One region of the Variovorax sp. GW821-FHT10B04 genome, then DNA from elsewhere that is predicted to be linked to it. Evidence: riboswitches for the same ligand, from Rfam matches in the RefSeq annotation. Region 1 holds a riboswitch; the other holds the start of a gene.
What was found. A riboswitch is a leader RNA that binds a small molecule or an ion and turns the genes downstream of it on or off. The one in region 1 is predicted to bind thiamine pyrophosphate.

Region 1 (14,888 bases):
CGCGCACTGTCCTCGTCGAGCAGGCGATGCCGGTGGCCGAAGGCATCGTGCGCCTGCGCCTGGTGTCGCCCGATGGCCGCGCGATGCCGCGCTGGGCGCCGGGCTCGCACATCGACGTCGAATGCGGCGACACCGGGCTGTCGCGCCAGTACTCGCTGTGCGGCGATCCGGCCGACGCGCATGCGCTGGAGATCGCCGTGCTGCGCGAGCCCGACAGCCGCGGCGGCTCGGCCTGGATGCATGCGCATGCCAAGGTTGGCGACCGGCTGAAGATTCGCGGGCCGCGCAACCATTTCAGGCTCGACGAAAGCGCACGGCGCCTGGTCTTCGTGGCCGGCGGCATCGGCATCACGCCGGTCAGCGCCATGGCGCGTCGGGCACGTGAGCTGGGCATCGACTACGTGCTGCACTACAGCGGCGGCAGTCGCCGCACGATGGCGCTGCTCGACGAACTGGCGGCGCTGCACGGCGAACGACTGCAGCTGCACGTGCGCGACGAAGGCGGCCGCAACGACCTGCCGGCGCTGCTGCGCGCGCCGGCCGAGGGCACGCAGATCTATGCCTGCGGACCGAAGCGGATGCTCGACGCGCTCGAAGCGGCGTGCGCGCACTGGCCCGAGGATGCGTTGCGCGTGGAGCATTTCGAATCGACCATCGGCACGCTGGACCCGTCACGCGAGCATGGCTTCGAAGTCGAGCTCAAGGACTCCGGCATCACCGTGCAGGTGCGGCCCGACCAGACGCTGCTGGCGGCGCTGCGCGGTGCCAACATCGACGTGCAGAGCGACTGCGAGGAAGGCCTGTGCGGTTCGTGCGAAGTGCGCGTGCTGGCCGGCGAGGTCGATCACCGCGATCTGGTGCTCACCCGCAGCGAACGCGATGCCGGACAACGGATGATGAGCTGCTGCTCCCGTGCCTGCGGGCAGCGGATCGTGCTGGAACTGTGAGGCGGCGTTGCGGACTGAATCGACCGTCTCCGGCGTCGGACGCGTCCATGACCTCGCCCGAGACAACCGACCGCGCTCTGGCTTAGCATGTCGCCTTTCGGCCTGCATGGCCGAAACGTCGAGCGATGGCTGCCCCGCCAGCGACGGCCTGCCCCACCGCTCACCTTCATCCGCTCTCCGACGAAAGACGCTTCATGACCACTTCCTATCCCTCCACGCAGTTGCTCATCGCCAATGAATGGGTGGACGCCCAGAGCGGCAAGACGATCGACGTGCGCAACCCCGCCACCGGCCAAGTGATCGGCACCGTCGCCCACGCAGGCATCACCGATCTCGACCGTGCGCTGGCTGCAGCGCAAAAGGGCTTCGAAGCCTGGCGCGACGTGCCGGCCAACGAACGCGCGGCCATCATGCGGCGCGCCGCTGCACTCATCCGCGAACGCGCTGCCGAGATCGCGCCCCTGCTCACCCAGGAACAGGGCAAGCCACTGGCCGAAGCGCGCGGCGAAACGCTGGCTTCGGCCGACATCATCGAGTGGTTCGCCGACGAAGGCCGCCGCGTCTACGGCCGCATCGTGCCGTCGCGCAACCTTGCAGCGCAGCAGCTGGTGATGAAGGAACCGGTCGGCCCGGTCGCCGCCTTCACGCCCTGGAACTTCCCGATCAACCAGGTGGTGCGCAAGCTCGGCGCCGCGCTGGCCGCCGGCTGCTCGTTCCTGGTGAAGGCCCCGGAAGAAACGCCCGCGTCGCCTGCGGCGCTGATCAAGGCCTTCGTCGATGCCGGCGTGCCGGCCGGCACGGTCGGCCTGGTGTTCGGTGACCCGGCCGAGATCTCGAACTACCTGATCCCGCATCCGATCATCCGCAAGATCACCTTCACCGGCTCGACGCCCGTGGGCAAGCAGCTCGCATCGCTGGCCGGCCTGCACATGAAGCGCGCCACGATGGAACTCGGCGGCCACGCACCGGTGATCGTGGCCGAGGACGCCGACGTGGCGCTGGCCGTCAAGGCTGCGGGCGCAGCCAAGTTCCGCAACGCCGGCCAGGTCTGCATCTCGCCGACCCGCTTCCTGGTGCACAACAGCCTGAAGGCCGAGTTCGCGTCGCTGCTGGTCAAGCACGCACAGGGTCTGAAGCTCGGCGACGGCCTGGCCGAAGGCACGACGATCGGCCCGCTGGCCAATGACCGCCGCCTGAGCGCGATGGCGAAGATCGTGCAGGACGCCCACGCCACCGGGGCCACGGTCGCCACCGGCGGCGAACGCGTCGGCAGCAGCGGCAACTTCTTCGCACCGACGGTGCTGACCGACGTGTCGCTCGAATCCGACGTGTTCAACAACGAGCCCTTCGGCCCGATCGCCGCGATCCGCGGCTTCGACAAGCTGGAAGAAGCCATCGCCGAATCGAACCGCCTGCCCTTCGGCCTGGCCGGCTATGCGTTCACCTCGTCGATCAAGAACGCGCACCTGCTGTCGCGCCGCGTCGAAGTCGGCATGCTGTGGATCAACCAGCCCGCCACGCCGTCGCCGGAAATGCCTTTCGGCGGCGTGAAGGACTCGGGCTACGGTTCGGAAGGCGGCCCCGAAGCCGTCGAGGCTTACCTCAACACCAAGGCCGTGTCGATCATGTCCTGAGTGCCGGCCGTCAAGGGCGTGCGGACTGGATCGGGATGTAGATCTCGCCGCCGCCGCTCTTGAATTCGGCCGACTTGCCCGCCATGCCGTCTCGCATGGCGGCGTCTTCGTCCAGACCACGCTGTGCCGCGTAGTCGCGCACCTCCTGCGTGATCTTCATCGAGCAGAACTTCGGGCCGCACATCGAGCAGAAGTGCGCCGTCTTGCTCGCATCCTTGGGCAGCGTTTCGTCGTGGAAGTCGCGGGCCGTGTCCGGGTCCAGACCCAGGTTGAACTGGTCCTGCCAGCGGAACTCGAAGCGCGCCTTGCTCAACGCGTCGTCGCGCGACCTCGCCCCCGGATGGCCCTTGGCGACGTCGGCCGCGTGCGCCGCGATCTTGTACGCAATGATTCCCTGCTTCACATCGTCCCGGTCGGGCAGGCCGAGGTGTTCCTTGGGCGTGACGTAGCACAGCATCGCGGTGCCGGCCCAGCCGATCATGGCCGCGCCGATCGCGCTGGCGATGTGGTCGTAGCCCGGCGCGATGTCGATGGTCAGCGGCCCGAGCGTGTAGAACGGCGCTTCGTGGCAGTGCTTGAGCTGCTCGTCCATGTTGGCCTGGATCATGTGCATCGGCACATGGCCGGGCCCTTCGATCATGGTCTGCACGTCATGCTTCCACGCGACCTGCGTGAGTTCGCCAAGGGTGCGAAGCTCGGCGAACTGGGCTTCGTCGTTCGCGTCGGCGCCGCTGCCGGGCCGCAGGCCATCGCCGAGCGAGAAGCTCACGTCATAGGCCTTCATGATGTCGCAGATGTCTTCGAAGTGCGTGTAGAGAAAGCTCTCCTGGTGGTGCGCGATGCACCACTTGGCCATGATCGATCCGCCGCGCGACACGATGCCCGTCATGCGGTCGGCCGTGAGATGGATGAAGGGCAGGCGCAGCCCCGCGTGGATGGTGAAGTAGTCGACGCCCTGCTCCGCCTGCTCGATCAGCGTGTCGCGGTAGATCGCCCAGGTCAGATCCTCGGCCACGCCACCCACTTTCTCCAGCGCCTGGTAGATCGGCACCGTGCCGATGGGCACCGGGCTGTTGCGCACGATCCAGTCGCGCGTGGTGTGGATGTTCTTGCCGGTGCTCAGGTCCATCACGTTGTCCGCGCCCCAGCGGATCGCCCACACCAGCTTCTCCACTTCTTCCTCGATGCTCGAGGTGACGGCCGAATTGCCGATGTTCGCGTTGATCTTCACCTTGAAGTTGCGCCCGATCGCCATCGGCTCGACCTCGGGATGGTTGATGTTGGCCGGAATGATCGCGCGGCCCCGCGCCACTTCGTCACGGACGAACTCGGGCGTGATGATCTTCGGGATCGACGCGCCCATCGGGTTGCCCATGACGCGCTTCGCGCGCTCGGCATTCGCCAGGTACTCGGCCATCCATTCGCGCTTGCCGTTCTCGCGCAGCGCCACGTACTCCATCTCGGGCGTCACGATGCCGCGACGGGCGTAGTGCATCTGCGTGACGTTGCCGCCCCCCTTGGCGCGGCGCGGCATGCGTTGCAGCGCGGCCGCATCGGCGCGCAACTGGGCGATGCGCGCGTTCTCTTCGCCCTTCACGCCGTCGTCAAGTGCAGCAGGCTGACGGCCGGCATAGATCTCTGTGTCGCCACGTTCCGCGACCCATGCGCCACGCACGTCGGGCAGGCCACGGCGCACATCGATGTCGACTGCCGCATCGGTGTAAGGCCCGGAGGTGTCGTAGAGCGATACGGTCTCGCCATTGGTCAACGCGACGTCGCGCACGGGCACGCGCAGGTCGGGCCGGCTGCCGGCAATGGTGGACTTGACCGAGGAAGGAAATGGCTCGCGCGTCAGCGTGAGCAGCGAGGCGAACTTGTCGATGGCGTTCATGGGGCACTCCTGGTTGGCATGGATGTGCTCCGCAATCGCTCGACGGACCCACGGCCCGGAACGGACCTGTGGATCAGGGGAACTGCAGCTCTTCTTCCGCCGGTACTAACCGGTTCAAGTTCGCGGGTTCGGCGATAGGATTCGCCATCTCAGCACGTCATGCACGTGCGCCCCGGAGCGTCGCGGATTCTAGGGCGGCGATGTCGGCGGCGTCCAGTCGAACGATCCTTGTTGCGTACGCAATTCGCTTTGAACGGCGCCTCTCCAAAGCATGCTATACTCCGCCTCTTGCCCATCGAGTTGTTGGGCAATGCCTGCGCAGGCAAGCCGGATCTCATAACGGCACGTCGACCAAGAGTTACCACGACGAGAAAAATACAAGGTAGCTCCTGCAAGTGAACATGCCGTAACGTGGACCGCGTAAGTGTCCACGGCCACATTCCAGAAAAAAGCCGCCCTCGAGGCGGCTTTTTCGTTTCCGAGCGATCGATGGGTGCGCACGTGCTGCGCCGGTTGTTCTCGCCCGTCGCATGGTGCGGTCGCCGTCACGATCCCCTCAGCGGCTGCTTTACATCGTCACCGACACGTGATCCGCGTCCGAGGCTTGGCAAACAGGTCATGAACCCGGCCTTCCCATGCGACATCTCGAAAGGCACTAACGCAGCCTTCGGGACGGCCGTCCCGGGCCGTGCCTGGGCGGCGATGGGGCTCCCGCGTTACCCAACGCTACCAACCGCAGGCCGTTAGCATATTTATCGCGCTTTCAAGACGATCGAACCACGACATCCGATGAAGGCCTGCAGCACAGGCCGTCCGCCTCGACAGCCGATGCAATCGGTGCCGATATCAACGCGCCTTGCCCGCCAGCGCCAGCTTGCGTTCGAGCTCCGCGATCCTCGCTTCCCTGGAAAGCAGCTCGGCTTCCAGCGCAATGATCCGCTGGGTCTGGCTTTCGACGCTTCCCGCCAGGCGACGCCCCGTAATTTCCTGCGCCGTGCCGTACAACGCCGTGACGCCTCCACGTTCGTCGCGTTGCGAAGCACCACGCGCTTCCAGCCAGCCACGGCGCCCGCTGCTGTGGACGTATTCGAGTTCCAGCGTATAGGGCTCGCCGTTCTTCACCGCCTGGTCCACCGTCCGGACCAGGCGCTGCCAGCTTTCGGGCGTGTAGCAGACTGCATGCTCCTGAAAGCTCGGCGGTCCCGCTGCCGGGTCACGACCGAAAAGTGCATGGAGCTGCAACGACCAGGTCATCGTTCCGCTGGTTGCATCCAGGGTCCAGCTGCCGATCTGCCCCAGCGCCTGTGCCTGCCGGAGATTGGCACTGCTCTTCTGCAGTGCGGCCAGGGCCTTCTCCTTGTCGTCGACCTGTTGCTGCAGCTGTACCTGCATGTCGTACAGCCGGGTCACGTCGGTCACCTGCACGACGAAGCCGATGACCTTGCCGTTCACGATGTGCGGAAGGAAGTTGACCAGGCCCGGCCGATGGATGCGCTCCGAGTCTGTCGGCACTCGATCGAACTCCTGCGGTTCTCCCCGCAGCACGCCACGAATGTAGGGCTCGCTCCTCGCGAAGATTTCGGGGCCGAGAAGATCGATCAATGCACTGTCGAACAACTGCGAAGGCTTGACGCCGAACCAGTCCTCGTGCGCGCGGTTCGCGAAACGGCAGCGCAGGTCGCGGTCCCAATAGGACAGCATGGACGGCAGGCTTCGAAGAATGGCCCAGACGGGATCGTTGAAGTCGATCGGTGGTTCTTGGTTCATCGCGCTGTGCTCCTGATCGTCGTTGCCTGAAGCGACACGCACCGGCGACGGCGCATGTCCATGCATGAAGTTTAGGGGCGCCGGTACGGCCTCGAAGACGCGTGCATGGCTTGGCCGCGCGGCAACGCGGTGCGCGCTGCACCAGTTCGGCCGTATCGCCCTGCAATCAGCAGGCCCTTCACGCGCCAACACGGCGCATCCACGCCTCGGGACTTTCCCTGAACGCTGGCCCGAAGCTTGCATCTGCCAAAAATATAGTTGAATATTTCAACTATTGAATATTTCTACAAAACACCATGAAGCCGCTCAAGCTCAAGACCGACTACATCAACGTCCTGCTCGACATGGCAAGCGAGCGCACGCGCGACCGCGGCTCGCGCGTGTACGAGATCGAGATCGGCCTGTCGATCCGCGACATCCGCCTGCTGCGCGCGATCGGCACCACGCCCGGCATCACGATGGGCCAGCTGGTGCAGGTCTGCGCGATCGAGAAGACGCTCGTCTCCAAGCTGATCAGCGCGCTGGTGCAGCGCGAGCTGGTGACGCGGCAGATCGGCAACGAGGACGCGCGCCAGATCCACTTGTTCCTGACCGATGGCGGCGTCGACATCGTCCAGCGCGCCGAGCCGATCGGCAAGGAGATGGAAGCGCGCTTCCTCGACTGCCTGACCGTCTCCGAGGTCGACACGCTGCGCCGCATCCTCCACAAGCTCATCGACGCCGAGGCCGGCTCGCGCGACATCTTCGAGTTCCTGCTGGCCGAGTTGCGCGCCAGCAAGACCGCTTCCAAGGCCTCCACCCCGTCGTCCCGCCCGTCCCGTTCCCCTTCCCCCGCTCCCCGAAAGAAGTAAGACACCATGGCTATTCCAATTTCGCTTCGCCGTGCGCTCGCGCTGTCCGTGTCGGCGCTGGCCCTGACGCTTTCCGCCGGCGCATCGGCCGAAACCGTGCTGCGCACCGTGCCCTCGTCCGACCTGAAGATCCTCGATCCGATCTGGACCACGGCCAACATCACGCGCAATCACGGCTTCATGATCTACGACACCCTGTTCGGCATGGACGAGAAGGGTGTGATCAAGCCGCAGATGGTCGACAAGTACAGCGCCAGCGCGGACAACAAGGTCTGGACCTTCACGCTGCGCCCCGGCCTGAAATTCCATGACGGTGCGCCGGTCACATCGCAGGACGTGATCGCCTCGCTCGCGCGTTGGGCCAAGCGCGACACCCTGGGCCAGAAGATGTACGAGGCCATGGACAGCATCGTGGCCGAGGGCCCGAACGGCTTCCGCATGAGCTTCAAGGTGCCTTTCGGCGTGGTGCTCGACGCGCTCGGCAAGCCGAGCCCGCTGGTCCCCTTCATCATGCCCAGGCGCGTGGCCGACACGCCCGCCGACAAGCAGATCGACGAGATGATCGGCTCCGGCCCCTTCACGCTGTCGAAGGAAGACTTCCGGCCCGGCGACCGCGTCATCTACCGCAAGAACACGGCTTACGTGCCGCGCAAGGAAGCTGCGTCGGGCCTTGCCGGCGGCAAGGTGGTGCACGTCGACAGCGTCGAATGGGTGATGCTGCGCGACCCGCAGACGCAGGCCAATGCGCTGCTCAACGGCGAGGTCGACATGCTCGAGACGGTACCCGTGTCGGCCTTCGTCGGCATGCGCACCGACCCGAAGATCGAGCTGGTGGACGTGATGCCCGCCGGCCCGTTCACCGTGATCTACAACCACAAGGTGCCGCCCTTCAACAACCCGAAGGCGCTGAAGGCCGCGATGCTCGCGATCAACCAGGAAGCGATGCTGCGGGCACAGGCGACCTACCGCGACTTCTACAAGCCCTGCGCATCGATCTATCTCTGCGGTTCGGTCTACGCCAGCGACAAGACCGGCTTCTACACCGGCAAGCCGCAGTTCGAGGAAGCGCGCAAGCTGCTGAAGGAATCGGGCTACGACGGCAAGCCGGTCGTGATCATGCTGCCCGGCGATTCGCCGGCGCTCAACAAGCTGCCGGCCGTGTACGGCCAGTTGCTCAAGCAGGTCGGCTTCAACGTCGACGTGCAGACCACCGACTGGGCGACGCTGGTGACGCGCCGCACCCGCAAGGACCCGCCGGAGAACGGCGGCTGGAACGCCTTCATCACCTTCTGGGGCGGCATCGACGCGAGCAGCCCGCTCACCTACAGCCCGCTGACCGGCAACGGCGACCAGGGCTACTTCGGCTGGCCGACCGACCCCGAGCTGGAGGCGCTGAAGTCGCGCTTCATCGCGACGGCCGACCTCGCCCAGCGCAAGGAAATCGCCACCCAGATCCAGACGCGTGCGCTCGAAGGCGGCGTGATCGCGCCGCTCGGCGAAGGCAAGGCACCCACCGCCGTCCGCCGCGGCACGATCACCGGCCTGCTGCCTTCACCCGCGGTGCTGTACTGGAACGTACAGAAGAAGTAACGCCTCGGAACCCACCGACATGTTCAACTTCCTGACGCGGCGCGGGCTCGCCACCGTACCGGTCCTGCTGATCGTGGCCGTCATCGTGTTCCTGCTGTTGCGCATGACGCCCGGCGACCCGGCCGCCGCCATCGCAGGTGACGGCGCGACCGCGCTGGACATCGAACGCATCCGCACGCAGCTCGGGCTGAACGACTCGATCGTCAGCCAGTTCGCCAGCTGGCTCGGCCATGTGCTGCGCGGCGATCTCGGCTACTCGTTCTTCTACAAGATGCGCGTGACCGACCTGATCGGCCAGCGGCTCGAACCCACGCTTTCGGTGGCCGCGGTGACGGTGGTGCTCACCGTGCTGATCGCGGTGCCGCTCGGCGTGCTGGCTGCGTCGCAACGCGGCGGCCGGCTCGACCGCTTCATCATGGGTGCCTCGGTGCTCGGCTTCTCGGTGCCGGTGTTCGTGGCCGGCTACCTGATGATCTGGCTGTTCTCGATGCAACTCGGCTGGCTGCCGTCGCAGGGCTACAGCCGCATCGCGAACGGCATCGGGCCGTGGCTGCGCAACCTGGTGCTGCCGTGCATCACGCTGGCCGTGATGTATGCGGCATTGATCGCCCGCGTCACCCGTGCCGCGGTCTCCGAAGCACTGACCGAAGACTACGTGCGCACGGCGCGCGCCAAGGGCATCTCGGAATGGCGCATGCTGCTGCGCCATGCGCTGGCCAACGCAGCCGTGCCGATCGCCACCATCATCGGACTCAGCGTGGCGGGACTGATCGGCGGCGTGGTCGTGACCGAGACCATCTACGCGATACCCGGCCTGGGCCAGCTCACGGTCGATGCCGTGCTGTCGCGCGACTACCCGCTGATCCAGGGCATCACGCTGTTCTTCTCGCTGGTCTACGTGGTCGTCAACCTGCTGGTCGACCTGAGCTACCTGCTGCTCGACCCGCGCATCCGCTACTGATGCACCGCGCCCCTTCATCGAAACCGCCGAGCCCCTCGAGACCTTCTCCATGACTTCGATCCCTCTTCCCGCAGGCAACCCTCCGACGCCGGCAAGGCGCAAGCCTTCGTTGCCGCGCCGCGTGCTCTCCAACGGCTCCGTGCGCATCGGCGCGGCGATGCTGTGCCTCATGGTGCTGGTCGCCGTGGCGGCGCCGTGGCTCTACACCATCGATCCCAATGCGATGGACCCGGCCAATTCGCACCTGTCGCCCGGCGCACACGCCGAATTCGTCACGCTGGCCGGCGACAGCTTCGAGCGCTTCTTCCCGATGGGCACCGACAGCATGGGCCGCGACATCTGGAGCCGAACCGCCTACGGCGCGCGCATCTCGCTGTCGGTCGGCGTCAGCGTGGCGCTCGGCTCGACCGCGCTCGGCCTGCTGGTCGGCATGGTGGCCGGCTACTTCCGGCGGCTCGACGGCATCGTCATGCGCGTCATGGACGGCGTGATGGCCATCCCCGGCATCCTCTTCGCCATCGTCCTGGTGGCCGTGTGGCGACCGAGCCTGTGGACCGTGATGCTCGCCATCGTCGTGCCCGAGACGCCACGCGTCGCGCGGCTGGTGCGCTCGGTCGTGCTGTCGGTGCGCGAGGAGCCCTATGTCGAGGCCGCCGTGGCGCTCGACACGCCGACCTGGAAGCTGATGCTGCGGCACATCCTGCCGAACACGGTGGCGCCGCTGATCGTGCAGGGCACCTTCGTCTGCGCCGCCGCGATGCTGGTGGAGGCGGTCATGTCCTTCCTCGGCATCGGCCTGCCGTCCGACGTGCCGACCTGGGGCAACATCATGTCCGAAGGCCGTGCCTATTTCACGACGCATCCGTCGACCGTGCTGCTGCCAGGCGCCTTCCTCGCGCTCACCGTGCTGGCGGTGAACATGCTGGGCGACGGCCTGCGCGACGCGCTCGATCCCAAGTTCAAACCGCGGGGTGCCTGAGATGACGACAGCTGCATCCAACGCGGCGCCCTGCCTGCGCGTGCGCGACCTGTGCATCGACCTGCCGCCGGGCGCCGACCGGCCGCACGCCGTGCATGACATCTCCTTCGACGTGATGCCTGGCCAGGTGGTCTGCCTGCTGGGCGAATCGGGCTCCGGCAAATCGGTGATCGCGCAGGCGGTGATGGGGCTGCTGCCGGCATCGCTGGTGCCGTCTCGCGGGCGCATCGAGGTCCAGGGCGAGAACGTGCTCGACGCCGATGCCGCCCGGCTGCGCGCCTTGCGCGGCGCGCGCATGGCGATGGTCTTCCAGGAGCCGATGACCGCGCTGAACCCGGTGATGCGCTGCGGCGCGCAGGTCGACGAGATCCTTGCCGAGCACACGCAGCTCGGTGCTGCCGAGCGGCGGCGCAAGGTGCTCGAGATCTTCGCGCGCGTCCGCCTGCCGGAGCCGGAACGCATCCACGACGCGTATCCGCACCAGCTCTCGGGCGGGCAGCGCCAGCGCATCGTGATTGCCATTGCGCTGATCCTGCGTCCGGCGCTGCTGATCTGCGACGAGCCGACCACCGCGCTCGACGTGACCACGCAGGCCGAGATCCTCGCGCTGATCCGCGAGATGCAGCAGGAGAACGGCACGGCGGTGCTGTTCATCACGCACGACTTCGGCGTGGTGGCGGACATCGCCGACCAGGTGGTGGTGCTGCAGCTCGGCCGCCAGGTCGAGAGCGGCTTGAAGGACGAGGTGCTGCGCCGCCCGCGCGAGCCCTACACGCGCATGTTGCTCGACGCCGTGCCGCGCCTCGAGCCCGCCACGCGGCCGCCGGTGCCGGACGAAGCGCCGCTGCTCGACGCCCATGGCGTGACCAAGATCTACCGATCGGGCGCCTGGCCGGGCAAGCGCCGCGAAGTGCATGCCGCCGCCGACGTATCGCTGCAATTGCGTGCCGGCGAGACGGTCGGCATCGTCGGCGAATCGGGCTCGGGCAAGTCGACCGTCGCGCGCTGCATCGCGGGCCTGATCGAACCCACCAGCGGCGACGTGCGCATGCCGCGCATCGAATCGCAGCACTCGAAGCGCGCGCGCCTGTCGGCCTTTCGCCGCATGGTGCAGGTCGTGTTCCAGGACCCGAACCGTTCGCTCAACCCGCGCCGCACGGTCGGCCAGTCGATCGTGGAAGGGCCGGTCAATTTCGGCGTACCGCCGGCGCAGGCCTGGAAGCGCGCGGAGGAACTGATGGACCTCGTGCGCCTGAAGCCCGACGTGCTGCACCGCTACCCGAGCGAATTTTCGGGCGGCCAGCGGCAACGCCTGTGCATCGCCCGCGCGCTGGCTTGCGAGCCGCAGGTGCTGATCGCGGACGAGGCCGTTTCGGCGCTCGACGTGTCGGTGCAGGACCAGATCCTCAAGCTGCTCACCGAGATCCAGCAGCGGCTTTCCATCGGCATCCTCTTCATCACGCACGACCTGCGGGTCGCCAGCCAGATCTGCGACCGGCTGATCGTGATGCACAAGGGCCGCATCGTCGAACAGGGCACGGCCCGCGACGTGCTGCTCGCGCCGCAGGAGGCCTACACGCGCTCGCTGCTGGCCGCGGCACCCGGCCAGGGCTACGCCTTCGGGCGCGGCTGAGCCATCGGCGGCCGCACGCCGTCGTCCGACCCTTCGAATCGATCCAACGCAACGCAAGACAAACCATGACCACACCCTTGTACGAACTCAGCGCCGTCCAGCTCCTGGCACGCTACCGCGACCGCGACCTCTCTCCCGTCGACGTGACGAACGCGGTGCTTGCACGCATCGAACACTGGGAGCCGAGCATCCGGGCGACCTACGGGCTGGACGCCGACGCCGCGCTGGCTGCAGCGCGCGCGTCGGAAGCCCGATGGGCCAGCGGCGCACCGCAGGGCGAACTCGACGGCGTGCCCGTCACGCTCAAGGAAAACATCGCGACCCGCGGCACGCCGGTGCCGCTGGGCAGTGCATCGACCGTGCTCGCACCGGCGGCAGCCGACGCACCCGCGGCGGCCCGCCTGCGCGAGGCCGGCGCCGTGATCGTGACCAAGACCACGATGCCCGACTTCGGCTTCCTGGGCGCGGCGCCGTCGAGCTTTCACCCGCTCACGCGCAACCCGTGGGACGTGAGCCGCAACACCGGCGGCTCCAGCTCGGGCGCGGGCGCAGCCGCTGCGGCGGGCTATGGGCCGCTGCACCTGGGCACCGACATCGGCGGCTCGGTACGCATTCCGGCGAGCTTCTGCGGCGTCTTCGGGCTGAAGCCCAGCCATGGCCGCATCCCGGTCGACCCACCGGCGGCTGCACGCGTGATCGGGCCGATGACCCGCACCGTCGCCGACGCCGCGCTGCTGATGCAGGTGGTGACGCACCCGGACGCACGCGACTACATGAGCCTGCCGGCCCAGGACATCGCGTGGCGGCAACTCGGCCGCGACCTGCGCGGTGTGCGCATCGGCCTGTGGATGGAGCCCGCGGGCGGCTGGGCGATCGACGCCGAAGTGCACGACGCCGTGCTGGCCGCGGCGCGCACCTTCGATCAGGCCGGCGCCATCGTCGAGCCGCTGACGGACTGGACGACGCTCGACATGCGGATGGGCATGGCGCACTTCTTCACGATGCGCTGCCGCGTGGACCTCGCCGCGATGCCGCCGGAACGTGCCAGGCTGGCCGCCGACTACATCCACGGTGCGGCGCAATTCGCCGCCCAGCTCACGCCCGAGGACACCTTCCGCGCGTTCTCGCGCATGCAGGCGATGCGCGCCGCGACGGTCGCCGCCACGCAGGCCTTCGACTACGTGCTGTCACCGGTATCGCCCGTCCTGCCGTTCGCGGCCGAGGCCACCAACAGCGGCTCCGAGAACCTGCTGAAGGACTCGCACTTCACGTCGGTGTTCAACCAGTCCGAGCAGCCGGCCGCGTCGATCAACTGCGGCTACTCGGCCGGCGGCCTGCCGATCGGCCTGCAGATCGCCGGACGCCGCTTCGACGACCTGGGCGTGCTGCAGATGGCCGCCTTCTACGAATCGGCGCGCGGGGCGCAGGCGCCGTGGCCGGAACCCGGCCAGGCCAGCCGCTGAGTCGTTCGATGGTGCTCGGGGAAGCCGGCCGGGCTTGAACACAAGCGGGATACACGGCACCATGGCGCCCGGCACGGTCGCAGCATCCGCATGCCGATTCCGCGACTGGCCCCGCCCACAAGGTTTCCCCCACAGACCACAGGAACGCACCATGTTCGGATTGACTCCCCTCGGCCTGGTCCATACGGCCATCAGCCTCGTCGCACTTGTCGCCGGCATCGCCGCGATGATCCGCTTCAGCGAGATCCCGGCGCGACACGCGCTCGGCCGCACCTACATCTGGGCCACGGTGCTGACCTGCCTGACGAGCTTCGGCATCTTCCGGCATGGCGGTTTCGGGGCGCCGCATGCGCTCGGCATCATCACGCTCCTGGTGCTCGCGGTTGCGGTCCTCGCCGGTACCCGGCCGGTGTTCGGGCGCGCGTCGCGCTACATCGAGACCATCGCCTATTCGGTCACGCTGTTCTTCCACATGATTCCGGGACTGAACGAGACCTTCACGCGCCTGCCGGTCGGCGCACCGCTGTTCACCGGCCCGGACGATCCGGCGCTGCAGAAGGTGATCGGCGTGTTCTTCGTGCTGCTGCTGATCGGCTGCGCACTGCAGGTGCGCCGCCTGTACGCAGGCCGGTCGCCCTGGCAGCCGCCGGTCCGGCCCGTGCTCTGACCTGACTGACCTGACCTTGCCTCGGCCGAGATGATCGGCCGCCCGGGTTTCTGCGCTGCATCAAGAGACGGTGCCGAACGCACCGCATGAAGCCCGACGGCAATGCAGGCGCAATCGACCGGGCGCACACTCTGGTTGTGTTCGGCAATGCCGAGCGCTCCGGCGCGCGGCATGCCGACCCTCGTTCATCAACTGCACCTTTGGAAAGCGAACTGCCATGACAACCAACACCGAGAGCCAGTCTGCCCAGCTGCAAGCCCGCCGCAAGGCGCCGCTGGCCACGCCGAGCGACCTCCCCGCCGAGGCGACGCGTGACATCACCGCCGCGCTCAACGGCGTGCTCGCCGATGTCTTCGCGCTGTACCTGAAGACCAAGAACTTCCACTGGCACATGAGCGGCGCGCATTTCCGCGACTACCACCTGCTGCTGGACGAACAGGGCGACCAGCTGTACGCCATGACCGACCCGATCGCCGAGCGCATCCGCAAGGTGGGCGGCACCACG
Region 2 (14,888 bases), on a different contig from region 1:
CCGCGCGCCTCGACCAGTCGCAGCAGTTCCATGGCATCGCGCAGGTTGCGGCCCGCCACGTCGATGCGGGTCTGCAAGGCCGCCGCCTGCAGCCAGTTCGATGCGACCGCCGCGGTCGTGGTGAGCACGACCGTGTCGCGGTCGAAGACGCTGGCCTGCATGCTGGAGAGTGCGCTGTCGCGCGCAGCCCGCCGTCCACCCCAGAAGTCGATTTCATAGCGCGCGCTCAGGCCCGCGGCGTAGCTGCTGCCGTCGACGGAGGCCTGGCTGACGAGCCGGCCCTCGCGTGGCGCGTCCAACGCGAAGGCCAGTTCGGGTTGCAGCGCGGCGCCCGCGATGCGTGCCGTGGCGCCGGCCTGCCGCACGCGAGCGACGGCGGCGGCGATGTCAAGGCTTTGCAGTTGCGCCTGTGCGACCAGCGCATCGAGCTCGGCGCTGCCGAACGCACGCCACCAATCGGCGGTGACGGCCTCCGGGGCTGCGCTGCCCGTGGCCGCCTCTGTTTCTGCATCTGCAGGCCAGCGGTCCGGCAACTGCCGCGTCAAGGCGCCGTCGCGCAACGGCGCGGCCGGTTCATATGGCGCAGTCGGCATCGCGCAGCCCGAAAGAAAGAGGGCGGCCGTCAGCAGGCCGGATGCGCTTCTGCGACGGGCTTGCATCGTGTGTGCGCCGGCCGAAGTCGTGTGCATGTCCATCCTCATTCCCCCGCCAGTGCCACGACCGGGTCGAGCCGGGCCGCCGTGCGCGCCGGCATGTAGCCGAACACCAGCCCGGTCGCGACCGCGCACAGGAAGGCGCCGGCCATCGCGGTGACCGAGAACACGACCGGCACGTTCGACGCGATCAACACCGCGCCGATCGCCAGCCCCGACAGCACGCCGACGCTGCCGCCGACCAGCGTGACCAGCGTCGCCTCGGTCAGGAACTGGCGCAGGATGTCGCGCTGCCGCGCGCCGGTCGCCATGCGGATGCCGATCTCGCGGGTGCGCTCGCGCACCGTCATCAGCATCACGTTCATCACGCCGATGCCGCCGACCAGCAGCGACACCGCGGCGATCAGGCCCAGCATCATGGTCATCGCACTGCGTGTCTCTGCTTCCGCCTGCAGCTTGGCCGCGGCATTGCTGATGCGGAAGTCTTCGCGGCCATGGCGCGCCAGCAGCACGTGGCGGATGGCCGCTTCGGCGGGCTGCACCTGCGCCACCGAGGCCGCCGTGAGCACCGTGTAGTCGGGCTGCGTCTGCGCCTGGTAGACGCGCGCCCGGCCGGCCTGGTAGGGGATGAAGACCATGTCGTCGTAGCTCTCGGCGCCGGAGTCGCTGCCGCGCTCGGCCATCGTGCCGATCACTTCGAAGGGCGAATTGCCGATCAGCAGCTGTCGGCCGCGCGGGTCGGCCACACCGGGAAAGAAGTGCGCGCGCGCCTTGTGGCCCAGCACCACCAGCGGCGCGAGGTCGCGGTCTTCCGCGTCGCTGAAGTAGCGGCCCTGCGCCACCTTCCAGTGGTGCACCGCGGGCATCGCGTTGCTGCTGGCGAACACGTAGACCTGCCGGTCGGCATTGCCGTGGCGCACGGTGATCGGGTCGCCGATGACGGGCATCACGTGGCCGACCTCGGGCAGTTCGGCGATCGCGGCCAGGTCTTCGGCGGTGATCAGCCCGGCGGGGCCGCCGCTCACCGGCGGGCTGCCGCCCATGTACATGATGGTCGTGCCGAGCGTGCCCATCTGCGCGACGACGCGCTGCTTGGCGCCTTCGCCGATGGCCAGCATCACGATGACGGACGCGACGCCGATGACGATGCCGAGCAGGGTGAGGCCGGTGCGGGCGCGGTTCAGGCGCATGCTTCTGAACGCGCTGAACACTTGGCTCGCCCCCAGGCTTCGAGGGCTTTTGCTCTCCCCCAGGCTTCGCGCACTTCGTGTCGCTTCGCCAACCCCCTCACCGGGGGCGACACCAACAGCCCGGCGAAGCCGGTTCTGTGGTGTCTCTGGCGATGTCGGTGCGGCTCCGGAGTCTTCGACGATGTTGCCATCGTGGATCCGCACCACGCGGCGTGCCTGTGCGGCGACGGCTGGGTCGTGCGTGATCAGGATCACCGTGTGGCCGGCGTCGGCCAGTTCGCGCAACAGTGCCATCACTTCGGCGCCGCTGCGGCTGTCGAGTGCGCCGGTCGGTTCGTCGGCCAGGATGATGCGGCCGCCGTTCATCAGCGCACGTGCGATCGACACGCGCTGCTGCTGGCCGCCCGACAGCTGGTTCGGCCGGTTGTCCAGCTTGTCGGCCATGCCCAGGCGCGCGAGCAGGGCCGTGGCGCGCCGCGCGCGTTCGTCGTCCGGCATGCCGGCGTAGAGCGCGGGCACTTCGACGTTCTCGCGCGCCGATTCGGTCGCGATCAGGTGATAGCCCTGGAACACGAAGCCGAAAGCCTCGCGGCGCAGCCAGGCGAGCGCGTCGGCGTCGAGTCCGGCCACGTCCCGGCCATCGAACAGGTAGGTGCCGCCGCTCGGCCGGTCGAGGCAGCCGAGGATGTGCATCAGCGTCGACTTGCCCGAACCCGAGCTGCCGACGATGGCGACGAATTCGCCAGGGTGGATGTCCAGGTCGATGCCGTGCAGCACTTCGACCTCGGGCGCGCCGGGCTTGCCCGCGGGCGCGCCGCCGTAGCGCTTGCGGATGCCGCGCAGGGCGATCAGCGGCGTCGGCGCGGCCATCACCACTGGATCCAGCGCACGCCGCGCGCCTCGGTTTCGTCGACGACCAGCGCCTCGTTCTCGGCCAGGCCTTCGCGGACTTCGGCGAGGTGCCGGCTGCGCACACCCAGGCGCACCTCGCGCGTCTCGGGCCGGCCGTCGGCGCGGAGCACGCGCGCCGTGTAGCGACCCGGGCGGGCCTCGTCCGCGGTCAGCGCGGCCAGCGGCGCGATGACCGCACCACGCGCCTGCGCCGTGACGAAGCCGACCTGCGCCGTCATCTGCGGCATCAGCTCGCCGTCGGCGTTGTCGACGTCGAACAGCACGGTGTAGACCACGGCGCGCGCGGCCCCTGCCGCCGCGCCTGCGACGCCTCGGGTCGCGCCCTGGCCCTCGGGCACGGGCGGCGCAGGCAGCACCTGGCGCACGCGGCCGGTCCAGCGGCGCGGGCCGGTGTGGCCGACGTCGTCGCTGCGCGGCGCGACGGCGCCCGTCTCATCGCCGCTGCCCGGGTTCGCCATGCCGCCCAGCGTGGTGAAGTACACCGGCATGCCCGGCTTCACGCGCCGCACGTCGGCCTCGGACACTTCGGTCCAGACCGTCATGGCCGACAGGTCGGCGATGCGCAGGATGTGCGGCGTCTGGTAGGTCGCATTCAGCGTCTGGCCTTCGCGCGCTTCGACCGACACCACGGTGCCGGCCATCGGCGCATCGATGCGCGTGTAGCCGAGCCGCGCCTCTTCGGCGCGCTGCGTCGCCTGCGTCTGGGCGATCAGCGCCTGCAGTTGCGCGACGCGCGCCGCGGCCGTGGCCTGTGCCGCTTCGGCGGTCTGCAGGTCTTCGTCGCGCGTGGCGCCGTCGGCAGCCATCTGCCGCTGACGCGCCAACTGCTGGCCGGCCAGCCGCTGCTGCGCCTGCTGTTCCGTCAGCTGCGCTCGCAGGCCGGCGAGCGCCGCACGGCCGGCATCGACCGTGGCCTGCTGCACGCTGGGGTCGATCTCCAGCAGCAGGTCGCCTTTGCTGACGACGCTGCCCGGCTGCACCGGCAGCTTCAGGATCACGCCCGACACCTGCGCGCCGACGTCGACATGGCGGCGCGGCTGCAGGGTGCCGATCGCGGTGACCGTGGCCTCGACGTCGCCGCGCGCGACGGGCTGCGTGGCATAGCTGCTGCGGTTGCCTGCGCTCCACCACCACAGCGCCGCGCCAGCCGCTGCGACACCAGCGATGGCGAGCGCGGCGATGGCGCCGCGCCCGCGCGACGTTCCGCTCATCGGGGCGCGACCTCGAAGCTCAGCGTCGCGGTGTGGCGCACGTCTTCGTACTTCTTGCCGTCGACCGTGACCGCGCCGTTCACGCGCGCCGTCACTTCGAGCACGTAGAGGCCGGGGAAGGGCGTGGTCATCGACACGGTGCCGTCCCTGGCGGGCTTCAGCACGCGGCGCCAGCCGTCGGAGGTTTCCACGTTGACCTGCGAGGCGGCGACGGCATTGCCCTTCCACATCAGCCTGAAGGTGCTGCCTTCGGGCGTGGTCGGAACCAGTTCGAGGTCGTTCACGGCCTGCGTGCCGGCGCGGCCGAAGCGTGCCTGGTAGTAGGTCAGCGTGCCACCGTCGGACACGCGGCTCGCGACCAGGCGCAGGTCGCCATTGCCGCTGGCAGGCACCGTGAACGCATCGGCTTCCACCGTCAGCGGCAAGTCCTTGCCATCGGCCAGGAAGGCGCGCGGCGCGGCCACCGAGGCCGTGGGTTGATGCGTGCCGCCGAGTTCGCCGACATGGGCGTGCATGGCGGCGGCATCGCGCTCGATCCACACATAGTCGGCACGGGCGGCGCCGCACAGCGCAAAGGCCGAAATTGCCGCAATGGCCGGAAACAGTGAACGACGGGGAAGACTGGGGAGGCGCATGGATTCCTTTGTTGAGGCTCTCTCTTGCATGACAAACGAGGCGCGGAAAAGGGCCGTGTGGCCCTGGGACATGAAGGGGATTGAGCGCACCGGCTCGCGGTTCAGGCCATCGACGACGCGGCCAGGCCGCAAAGCGCCAGCGGCGCGCACAGCGCGGCAATGGCGGCGGCCAGCCGGGGGCGGTAGCTCAACAGCAGCACCAGCACGAGGGCGCCGGCAGACAGCCAGCCGAGCCACAGCACGGTGCCGACGCTGCCACCCCAGGCCCGCAGGCAGGGCACGGCCGCGAGCGCGACCAGGGTCCAGCCGGCAGTCCGCAGGCCGCGCCGCAACACCGGCGGCGCATCGCGCTGCCAGACCTGTGCGTGATGCCGGTCCATCGCCAGGCAGAGCCCGGCCATGCCGGCGTAGGCCAGCCCGAAGGCCAGCAGGCAGGCGGTGGTCGTGTTCATGGGCGTGCCTCGGTCGAATGTGCGGCGCCGCGCACGCGTGGCGCGCGGCCGGGCCGCAGGTGGCGCATCGCCACCAGCGCGAGTGCGCCGATCGCCATCGCCGCCAGCTGCACGCCCACGCTTTCCCAGTCGCTGCGCGCGAGCTGTGCAAGCAGGTGATCGCCGGTGCTGGCCCAGTCGAGCATCGGCAGCAGCAGCCCGAGCGCGGCCAGCAGGCCGAGCTGCGTCGTCCAGGCGCGAGCGGGCGGCTGCACGAAGGCGTGGCCCAGCGCCAGCGCCCAGACCGTGAAGAAGGCGCGCAGCTCCCAGGCCGTGCGGTGGTCGAGCGCCATTGGCAGCAGCCGGTTGATCCAGAGATAGGCCATGCAGGCGAGCGCCAGTCCGGCGATGGCGGCGACGTTGAGCCCCTCGACCAGCCGGTAGACCCGCGCGGTCGCGCTGCCGAATTCGCCCTGATGTCTGTGGCGGCGCTTGACCATGAACAGCACCGCGCCCGTGCCCATCATCGCGGTGCCGGCCAGCCCGCAGACGAAGTACAGCCACTTCAGCGCCCAGCCGCCGAAGGTCGCCATGTGCAGGCCCTGCATGGCCGACTGGGCCAGCAGCGCGCTGCCGCCGTCGGCGCTTCCGGGCGGCCGCAGTCGCAGCAATTCACCGGTCGCGGCCGAGAACATGGCCATGCCGGTGGTCGGGCTCAGGCGCTGCTGTGCTTCGCCCTCGTCGTTCCATCCGTAGACACCGATGCGCGCGTCGGCATCGCCCGGCAGCTCGACCACCACGGCGCGCACCGGCTGGCCGATGAGTTGCTGGCCGCGTGCGGCGAAGGCTTCGAGGTCGGGCACCTGCATCGGCTGGCCGCTGCGCTGCGGCCTGGGCAGGCCGGTCAGGTCGGCTGCGTACTGCTGCTGCGCGTCACGGTCGCCGCCGTAGTGGAACAGCTTGGGCGCCGGCATGAATGACGAGGCCGAGAGCACCAGCCCGGTGTAGGCGATCATGAACTGGAAGGGCAGGGTGAGCACGGCCACCGCGTTGTGCGCGTCGAGCCAGCTGCGCTGCTCCTTTCTTTGCCGGAAGGTGAAGAAGTCCTTGAAGATGCGCTTGTGCGTGATCACGCCCGACACCAGCGCGACCAGCATCGCCATCGCTGCGATGCCGACGATCCACAGGCCGATGCCGCCGGCATGCAGCTCGTAGTGGAAGTCGACGAAGTGATGGCCGCCGAGCGTGGCGCGGGCCTGCGGTCCGTCGGCCTTCGCCGCGGCTTGCAGCGGTGCGCCGGTGAGCGGATCGAGCCGGGCATCCGCATATTGCTGGTTGGCGTCGAACCAGTACACGCTGAGCTTGCCGCCGCCTCGTGCGTCCGACGGCCACAGTTCCCACATGCCGGCGCCGGGGTGGTGCCGCTCCATGTAGTCGACGCCCCGGCGCAGGCGCTGCGCGCGGCTGGCGGGTGTCGATGCCGTTGCCGATGCAGGGTCGGCAGGCCGCGTTGCCGCCTGGGCCTCGACGGCTTCCTCCGCGCGGTGCTCGGGCGACATCCAGTGCGTGATCGGCTCTTCGAAGACCGCGAGCGTGCCGGTCAGGAACACCGCGAAGAGCAGCCACGAGAACCACAGCCCGCACCAGGTGTGCAGCCAGGCCTGCGCCTGGCGGAAGCTGCCCTGGCCTGCGCCGCCGCCTGCGGCGGATGCCTTCGATTTCTTGGCGCCGGCCGCCACCTCAGCCACCTCTCGCAATAACGGGCTGCAGCCAGCCGAGGCCCAGCAGTCCGGTCGCCAGCAGCACCAGCCATCCCCAGACACGTGCCACTGGAATCGGCGAGAACGCCCAGATCGCCGCTGCGGCGTGGATCGCGAAACTGAACTGCATGCCGGCCATGACCGCGTCGGCACGGCCGCCGGGCAGTACGGCGGCCAGGAAGATCGCGCCGGCTGCGGCCAGCGCATAGCCGCCCGCGACGGCGGCCACGACGCGCGACAGCGTCTGGAGCGCCGGCGAAGCGGCGCGCAATGATGGCTTGGTGTGGTTCGTGGAGGAGTCGTGCATTGAGGCGCTCGCGGAGCGTCGAATTCGCCCCTTCCTGTTCATGACAAACGAGAACGGAAAAAGGGCCATCCGACGCGCGAATTCCCTCGGATTCGCGCGTGGATGGCCCGGGCGCAAGCGCTGCCGGCGTCGCCCGCCTAGAACTTGTAGACCACGTTCAGCAGCGCATTGCGCGGATCGCCATAGACGCCCGTGCCGTACGAACCCAGGCCCGGCATGTAGGTCTTGTCGAACACGTTGTTGACGTTGAGCGAGACGCTCAGGTGGCGGTCGAATTCATAGCGCGCCATCAGGCCGACCACCGCGTAGCTCGGCTGCGTCGCGCGCCACATGTTCTCGTCCGAGGTCTGGTAGTAGGTCTCGCTCTGCCACGACAGCGAGCCGCCGATGACCAGCTTGCTCCAGGCGCCCGGCAGGCGGTAGCTGGTGTTCAGCTTGAACAGGTGCTTCGGCTGGTTGGTGTTGACCGCGCTCAGGATCACGTCCGGTTGCGGCGGCTTCTTCGACGTGCGGAAGGTGTAGCCCGCCGCCAGGTTCCACGATGGCGTGATCTGCCCGGCCACCTCGAACTCCGCGCCCTTGCTCGTGATGCCGTCGACCGCCGTGTAGATCTCGTTGCCGGTGTCGGGGTTGACGTCGACGTACTGCGCCGAATTGTTCTGCTTGATGTGGAACAGCGCGGCGCTGGCGTTGAGCCGGCGATCGAGGAACTCGCCCTTCACGCCGACCTCGGAGCTCTTGCCGGTGAGCGGCGCGATCGGGCGGTCGTTCGCGTCCTTGTAGTAGGTCTGCGGATGGAAGATGTCGGTGTGGCTTGCATAGACCGACCAGGTCGTGTCGATGTCGTAGACGATGCCCGCGTAGGGCACGACCTTGGCGCTGATGTTCAGGTCGTCGTCGACGCTCGTCACGCCGGCCAGGCTGGTGCTCTGGTCACGCAGCTGGTACCAGCTGGTGCGCGCACCGACGATGACCGACAGCGCGTCCGTCGGCCGCAGCCGCACGGCCGCCGACAGGCCCTTCTCGGTGGTGAGGATGTTGCGGTCGGCGCGCTTGGGCGACGCAGGCTGCGCGATGTCGCCGTCCCACGCGAAGTAGTTCGGAATGCTCGTGAACGTCGAGGTGTGCAGCTCCGCGTCCTGCTTCTGGCGCGAGTAGCCGGCGCCGAGCATCAGCTCGTGCGTGCGGCCCCACAGCGTGAACGGGCCGGTCAGCGCGAGGTTGAGCGCGTCGGTGGTCGACTCGGACGGCAGCGCGCCCGACAGCATGCGGATGCCGGCACCGGTCGTGCGGTCCACGCTGCCGTTGTAGGCCGAGCCGTAGAACACGTCCTTCGACTGGTCGAGATGGCTGGCCGCCAGGTCGAGCTTCCAGCCGCCGCCGAACTCGTGCTTCAGGCTGGCGAAGGTCTGGGTGCTGTCGTTGTTCCAGTACGACCAGCGCGCCGCCGGGTTGAACGAGCGCGGGAAGTTCGTGCGCGTGCCGTCGCTGTAGAACAGCGGGATGTGGCCGAAGGTCGCGCCGTCGGCACGTGTCTCCATGTGGTCGACGCCCACGGTCAGCAGGGTGTCGGGCGTGAGGTCGGCCTCGACGATGGCGTACAGGTTGCGCGTGTCGCGGCTGTAGCGATCGACGTACGAGTTCGCGTTCTGCGCCGCGGCGACGATGCGGCCGCGCACGCTGCCGCTTTCGTTGAGCGGACCCGAGAAGTCGGCCGTGCTGCGCACCTTGTCCCACGAGCCAACGCCCAGCGACACGCTGCCCGCGAACTCGGCGGTCGGCTTCTTGCGCACCAGGTTGAGCGTGGCCGACGGATAGCCGGCGCCGGTCAGCAGGCCGGTCGCGCCCTTGACGATCTCGACGCGGTCGTAGATCGCGCTGTCGCCGATCGCGGTGGTGTACTGGTTGGAGGTGTCGAGCGTGCTGGGCACACCGTCGAACTGCAGGTTCTCGATCGAGAAGCCGCGCGCATAGAAGGTCGCGCGTTCGCTGTCGTTGCGCCCGACCGTCACGCCGGGTGCCTTGTCGAGGATCTCGGGCACGCTGATCAGTGCCTGGTCGTCGATCTGCTGGCGCGTGATCACGCTGACCGACTGCGGCGTCTCGCGCGGCGACAGTGCGAGGCGCGTCGCGGTGGCGGTGGAGCGCGTGGTGTACGAGCCCGTGCCTTCGGTCGTGCCGTCGCGTGCGGCGGTGGCGGTCACGCGCACCTCGGCCAGCGTGGTGGGTGAGCCTGCCGCGCCGGTGGTGCCGCTCGCCGAAGAGCCCGGCAGCGCCCGCAGCGCATAGCCGCCGCCGGCTGCGCGCACGGCGCCGAGGCCGCTGCCGTCGAGCGCTTGCGACAGCGCCTGTTCGACCGTGCGGCTGCCGTTGACGCCACGGCTGTTCAGTCCGTCGGTCAGCTTCGACTCGAAGGTGATCAGCACGCCGGCGTCGCGGCCGAGCCGGTTCAGCACGCCTTCCAGCGGGCCGGCCGGAATGTCGTAGTGCCGCAGCTCGCGGGCGTCGCGGCCCTCGGGGTTGGCCGGCTGGGCCAGCGCGGCTTGCGGCGCGAGCAGGCCGGCCGTGACCAGGCTGGCCGTGGTGCCGACGCAGAGCGTTTGCAGGGCGAGGGAAAGCGGGTGGAAGCGCGCCTTGCGGAGTGCAGGGGCGGGCAAGCCGTTGCGTTGCAGCATGAGCGAATACCTTCGATGGTGGAGTCGACGAGAAGAAGAGAAAAAGGCACGGCATCCGCGCCCTTCCTTTCCTTGACAGGCAACCCTGCCGAAACAGCTCAAGTATTTTTCGGCGGCATCGTTCCGCGCCGGCCGAATCGTTCAGCGCCTTCGGCGCAGGCCCACGCTGACCCAGTAGCGGGTGTAGGTATGGATCTGGACCGGCAGCGAGGAGGTCAGCGCGGTCAGCACGCGGTCGGTGTCGTCCAGCGGATAGGCGCCCGACACCTCGAGGCCCGCAATGGCCGGGTCGCAGCCCAGGCGGCCGGGCCGGTAGCGCCCCAGTTCCGCGAGGAAATCCGCCAGGCGCATGTGCGACGCGACGAGCATGCCGTCGATCCAGGCGTTCGCATGCGCGTTGAGCACGCCGGCCGCCATGGCCTGCGTGCGGGTGAAGCGGCCCGCTTCGCCGGCCTGCAGCGTGTGGCTGCGCGCCGCCGCGTCGAGCGGCTGCAGTTCGACCGCACCCTGCAGAACGCCGACGTCGACCGAGGCGTCGTCGCGCTGGCGCACGGTGAAGCGGGTGCCGAGCGCGCGGGCCGTGCCCGCCTCGGTCTGCACGAGGAAGGGGCGCTGCATCGCGTCGGCCGCGGTCTGCACCAGGATCTCGCCGCGCACCAGCTGGAGCACGCGGCGCTCGGTGTCGAAGCGGACGTTGATGGCGCTGCCGGTGTTCAGCATCACGTCGCCGCCATCGGGCAGCCGCAGCGTGCGCCGTTCGCCGATGGCCGACACCTGGTCGGCGGTCCAGGCGCGCCAAGGTGTGGATTGCCGTGCCACCAGCGTCGTGCCGCCCGCCACCACCAGCGCGGTCAGCAACTGGACGCCGCGGCGCCGGCGCATCGACTGCGGTGCGGCACTCAGCGCAGCGCGGGCCAGCGGCGTCGGAATGCCGGCCAGCCGGCCGCCGACGTTCTCGATGCGCTGCCAGGCGGCCTCGTGTGCCGGATCGGCATCGCGCCAGCGCTGCCAGCGCGCGTGCTGTGCGATGCCGGCATCGCCGCCCTGGAGCGCGATCCACCATTGCACCGCCTGTTCGGCGATCGCGGGCGCGATCCGCGTGTCGCCGCCGGGCAGCGGTGCGGCGAGGGTGTCGTTGTGCAGCGAAGCCATCGGCTATTCCGGGAAGAAGCAGCGCATGGCCGCCTTGGCGAGATGCCGCTTGACGGTCGACAGCGAGATGCCGAGCTCGGCTGCGATCTCGGCCTGGCCCATTCCTTCGAGCTGCGCGAGCAGGAAGGCCTGCTTGGCCTGCGCCGGCAGGCCGCTCAGCCGGCGGTCGATCTCGATCAGCGTCTCCAGCACGATGAGCCGTGCTTCGGGCGAGGGCGCCACCGGTTCGGGCAGCAGCGCGAGCGCATCGAGATAGGCCCGCTCGATCGCGCGCCGGCGCACGTGGTTGATCAGCAGGTTGCGCGCGATGGTCGTGAGGTAGGCGCGGGGCTCCTGCACCGCGTCGAGCCCCGGCGCGCGCAGCACGCGCACGAAGGTGTCCTGCGCCAGGTCGGCCGCGTCGAAGGCGTTGCCCAGCTTCTTGCGCAGCCAGCCCTGCAGCCAGCCGTGGTGGTCGCGATAAAGCGCGTGCAGAAGGGCGTCGAGGGCGGGTTCGGCGGCAGGCATGGAGCGGCGCGGCGCCGAGGTCTTGCAGGGGCTTGACCCCCGTTGACCTCGGCAAAGCAAATAAGAACTGTTCTCATTGTAAATGCCAAGGGTGACCGGGCATCCCCATTTCTTCCAGGGGCCCCCGGCTCGACGACGTCCGGCCGGGCTCGATCAGAACGTCGGCCACGCTGGCGAGCGCGGAGTGCCTATTTGTGGCGGCGCGATGGAACGGGCGGCAGCGACAGTGCAGGTGGCGGCGGCGGAGGCACGACGTCGATCAGCGTGTCGACCGTCTCCTCCGCCGGCTTCGCCGCGTCGGTCGGCACGTCGATGTCCGGGATCGATATGGCCTGGCCTGGGAAGGTTTCGAACGAGATGTCCGATGTCGCTTCGGTCGACTCGGTCGGCGTGCTCGCCGAAGGTTCCTGGACGACGGCGGCCTGGCGCTGCGCCAGCGCGCCCAATGTACTGACCGCGATGAGCACCAGCCACGTGGCGCCGATCTTCCAGCGTCGGGGGACGCCGCCGTTGAAGCGGAACCATGCGGGCTTGGCCAGGCTGGCAATGAAACCGATCACCGACGCCGCACCCACGACGGCAAACAGCAGGCCGGTGGCTGTCATGGCGCACGCCCCCTGAGCGCCGCTCGATGGGCGAGGTCGTCCGCAAACTGCGGCAGCGACGCGACGTATCGCCTCAATCGCATCGGAAGCGAACCCCCGGTTCGCCTGGCACGGGCTTCAGCAGGCGAACGGGATCGCCGCTGTTCCTGCAATACGCCTCGGCTTCGTCTGCCGTCGGAGACAGCAGCAAGCCGTCTCCGAGGCGAGTCACCCGGGCGGCAGGCCGCGTGTTGCAGCCTGCGGTACACGCGGCGACGAGGATCAGGGCCCACGCGCAGCGTGGGACAGATGAATGAACCGCCATGGGTCGAAAAGAAATGGCCATCTGCGCGAGTATGGCCGCTCGAAGGGCTTGCAGCCTGCGGAGGCAGGGGGAGCCGGCCGGGAAGGCTCAGGCGCCGGCCTGGGTTCGACCTCGCGGCATGTGGGTCTGACGCATGCGGAAGACGCGGCCCATGGCGCGGCGGAATCGGCGATCGGCGTCATCGGCACGTCCGGCCGTCAATGCCAGGCTCAAGAAAAATATCGCGAGCACGCCGTACACGCTGAAACCGAGGCACCACATCAGGACGGACATGTTCTTGCTCCTTTGTTGTATGGAGCTACTTTGCATCTCTCGATGCATGTTCCTTATCGGATACCGATGTATCCAATCGTCAGATTGCACGCTACGGGTTTGCTCGGGGGGCGGGCCGACGCGAGGGGCAGGCAGGCGCTGCCTTTACAATCCGGCCCGCTCCGCCGCAAGACGGAGCTCTTCGCTAGGGGTGTTGCCGAGCCGTCGCAGGACAGCCAGGTGACTGAGAGAGTCCCTTTGAACCTGATTGAGGTAATCCTCGCGCAGGGAAGCTGGTCCGGCAGCCGTCTCGTCATGCACGCCATGCGCGCGCGGCCATCTCATCGTCCAAGCCGGGCCGTGCCCACCTGCCAACAATTTGCACTGGAGCAAATGTGGCACACAGAAAAAATGAAATCGCCCGCGCCTTCGCGGCCCTGATGACGCTGGCCGGCGCCGCGCACGCCCAGCAGGCGACGCTCCCGACCGTCACGGTCGATGAACGCACGGCACCGCGCCAGGCCGACGTGAGCGGCTTCGGCGATCTGCCGCTGAAGGACGTGCCGATCTCCGCCACCGTCATCGACAGCACGCAGATCCAGGCGAGCGGCGCGCGCCGGCTGGCCGACCTCGTGCAGTTCGATGCCTCGGTCACCGACGCGTACAACTCGGCCGGCTACATCGACTACCTCACGGTGCGTGGCTTCGTGCTGGACAACCGCTTCAACTACCGGCGCGAAGGTCTGCCGATCAATGCCGAGACCTCGATCCCGCTCGACAACAAGGAACGCGTGGAGATCCTGCGCGGCACCAGCGGCATCCAGGCCGGCACCAGCGCGCCGGGCGGGCTGGTGAACTACGTGGTCAAGCGGCCGACCGAGAAGGACTTGCGCGAAGTGCGCGTGGAGCTGTCGGGACGCGGCGGCGTGCTGGGCGCGGTCGACCTGGGCGGCCGCTTCGGCGAGGACCGCCAGTTCGGCTACCGGCTCAACGTGGTGAGCGAAGACATCAAGCCGCGCACCTACGACCTCGACGGCCATCGCAATCTCTTCTCGCTGGCCACCGACTGGCGCATCACGCGCGACTCGGTGCTCGAGGCCGAGATCGAATACAGCAAGAAGACGCAGCCGAGCCAGAACGGCTTCAGCCTGCTCGGCAACACGCTGCCGGCGCCGGTCGACCCGCGCATCAACCTGAACAACCAGAGCTGGTCGCAGCCCTCGGTCTTCGAAGGCCTCACTGGCACGCTGCGCTTCAGCCAGGCCATCAACGACGATTGGCGCTGGAGCGCGCAGCTCGGCCAGCAGCGGTTGAAGACCGACGACCGCCTGGCCTACGCCTTCGGCTGCAGCGCCGAAGGCAACTACGACCGCTACTGCTCCGACGGCACCTTCGACTTCTACGATTTCCGCAGCGAGAACGAGCGCCGCGTGCAGACCGCCGGCAGCCTCAACCTCAAGGGCAAGGCGACGACGGGCGGCGTGCAGCACGACCTGTCGTTCGGGCTCATGGCGAGCCGCGTGCGCAACCGCTTCCAGGACCAGGCCTACAACTACGTCGGCACCGGCAACGTGCAGGGCACGGCGATCGTGCCGGCCGATCCGACGCTGAGCGACGTCAACACCAACCGCGACGAGCGCTCGACGGAGCTGTCGGCGCAGGATGCGATCCGCTGGACGTCACGATTCACGACCTGGGTCGGCGCGCGCTACACACGCTTCGACCGCGACAGCGTGCGCACCGACGGCTCGCAGCCGACCGGCTACGAGCAAGGCATCACGACGCCATGGCTCGCCGCGAGCTATGCGCTGCGGCCGGACCTGATGGCCTACGCCAGCTGGGGCAAAGGCGTCGAATCGCAGGTCGTGCCGAACAAGAGCGCGCAGTACAGCAACGCAGGTGAAGCGCTGCCGTCGTTGAGCTCGCGCCAGTGGGAGATCGGCTTGAAGGGCGGCGACAACGTGCTCGGTTGGCAGCTCGCCTGGTTCGACATCACCCGGCCCATGACCAATCTCGATGCCTGCAGCCGGCTCGGCATCACGCCGTGCGAAGGGGCCTACGACGGAAGCGAAAGGCACAGCGGCCTTGAAGCGAGCGCGCAATGGTCGCAAGGCCCCTGGCGTCTAGCCGGCGGTATCACGCTGATCGACGCCAAGCGCGAAGACAGCACGATGGAGCCGTCCACCAATGGCCAGCGCCCGACCAACGTGCCCAAGCAGGTCCTGCGTGCGCAGGCGGCTTACCGCATCGCCGCGGTGCCGGGCCTGGAAGTGCAGACGCAGGTGTCCTATGAA

Region 2: another riboswitch for thiamine pyrophosphate. It lies ahead of AC07PZ_RS30785 (TonB-dependent siderophore receptor); the one in region 1 lies ahead of thiC (phosphomethylpyrimidine synthase ThiC).

What each region holds. Positions count from the first base shown of each region.
Region 1 is NZ_JBWKNQ010000006.1:12,915-27,802, forward strand. Features, by position in the region: gene AC07PZ_RS16245 (cytochrome P450/oxidoreductase) at 1-947, shown strand, start outside; gene AC07PZ_RS16250 (NAD-dependent succinate-semialdehyde dehydrogenase) at 1,142-2,581, shown strand; gene thiC (phosphomethylpyrimidine synthase ThiC) at 2,592-4,472, opposite strand; TPP riboswitch at 4,547-4,657, opposite strand; gene AC07PZ_RS16260 (PAS domain-containing protein) at 5,319-6,431, opposite strand; gene AC07PZ_RS16265 (MarR family winged helix-turn-helix transcriptional regulator) at 6,536-7,090, shown strand; gene AC07PZ_RS16270 (ABC transporter substrate-binding protein) at 7,097-8,680, shown strand; gene AC07PZ_RS16275 (ABC transporter permease) at 8,700-9,641, shown strand; gene AC07PZ_RS16280 (ABC transporter permease) at 9,691-10,620, shown strand; gene AC07PZ_RS16285 (dipeptide ABC transporter ATP-binding protein) at 10,622-12,253, shown strand; gene AC07PZ_RS16290 (amidase) at 12,319-13,716, shown strand; gene AC07PZ_RS16295 (DUF2306 domain-containing protein) at 13,868-14,383, shown strand; gene AC07PZ_RS16300 (hypothetical protein) at 14,470-14,604, shown strand; gene AC07PZ_RS16305 (Dps family protein) at 14,601-14,888, shown strand, end outside.
Region 2 is NZ_JBWKNQ010000019.1:63,734-78,621, forward strand. Features, by position in the region: gene AC07PZ_RS30725 (efflux transporter outer membrane subunit) at 1-689, opposite strand, end outside; gene AC07PZ_RS30730 (MacB family efflux pump subunit) at 698-2,713, opposite strand; gene AC07PZ_RS30735 (efflux RND transporter periplasmic adaptor subunit) at 2,713-3,966, opposite strand; gene AC07PZ_RS30740 (hypothetical protein) at 3,963-4,601, opposite strand; gene AC07PZ_RS30745 (DUF3325 domain-containing protein) at 4,703-5,053, opposite strand; gene AC07PZ_RS30750 (PepSY-associated TM helix domain-containing protein) at 5,050-6,771, opposite strand; gene AC07PZ_RS30755 (hypothetical protein) at 6,773-7,099, opposite strand; gene AC07PZ_RS30760 (TonB-dependent siderophore receptor) at 7,237-9,774, opposite strand; gene AC07PZ_RS30765 (FecR domain-containing protein) at 9,916-10,926, opposite strand; gene AC07PZ_RS30770 (sigma-70 family RNA polymerase sigma factor) at 10,930-11,433, opposite strand; gene AC07PZ_RS30775 (hypothetical protein) at 11,622-12,038, opposite strand; gene AC07PZ_RS30780 (hypothetical protein) at 12,430-12,615, opposite strand; TPP riboswitch at 12,792-12,902, shown strand; gene AC07PZ_RS30785 (TonB-dependent siderophore receptor) at 13,035-14,888, shown strand, end outside.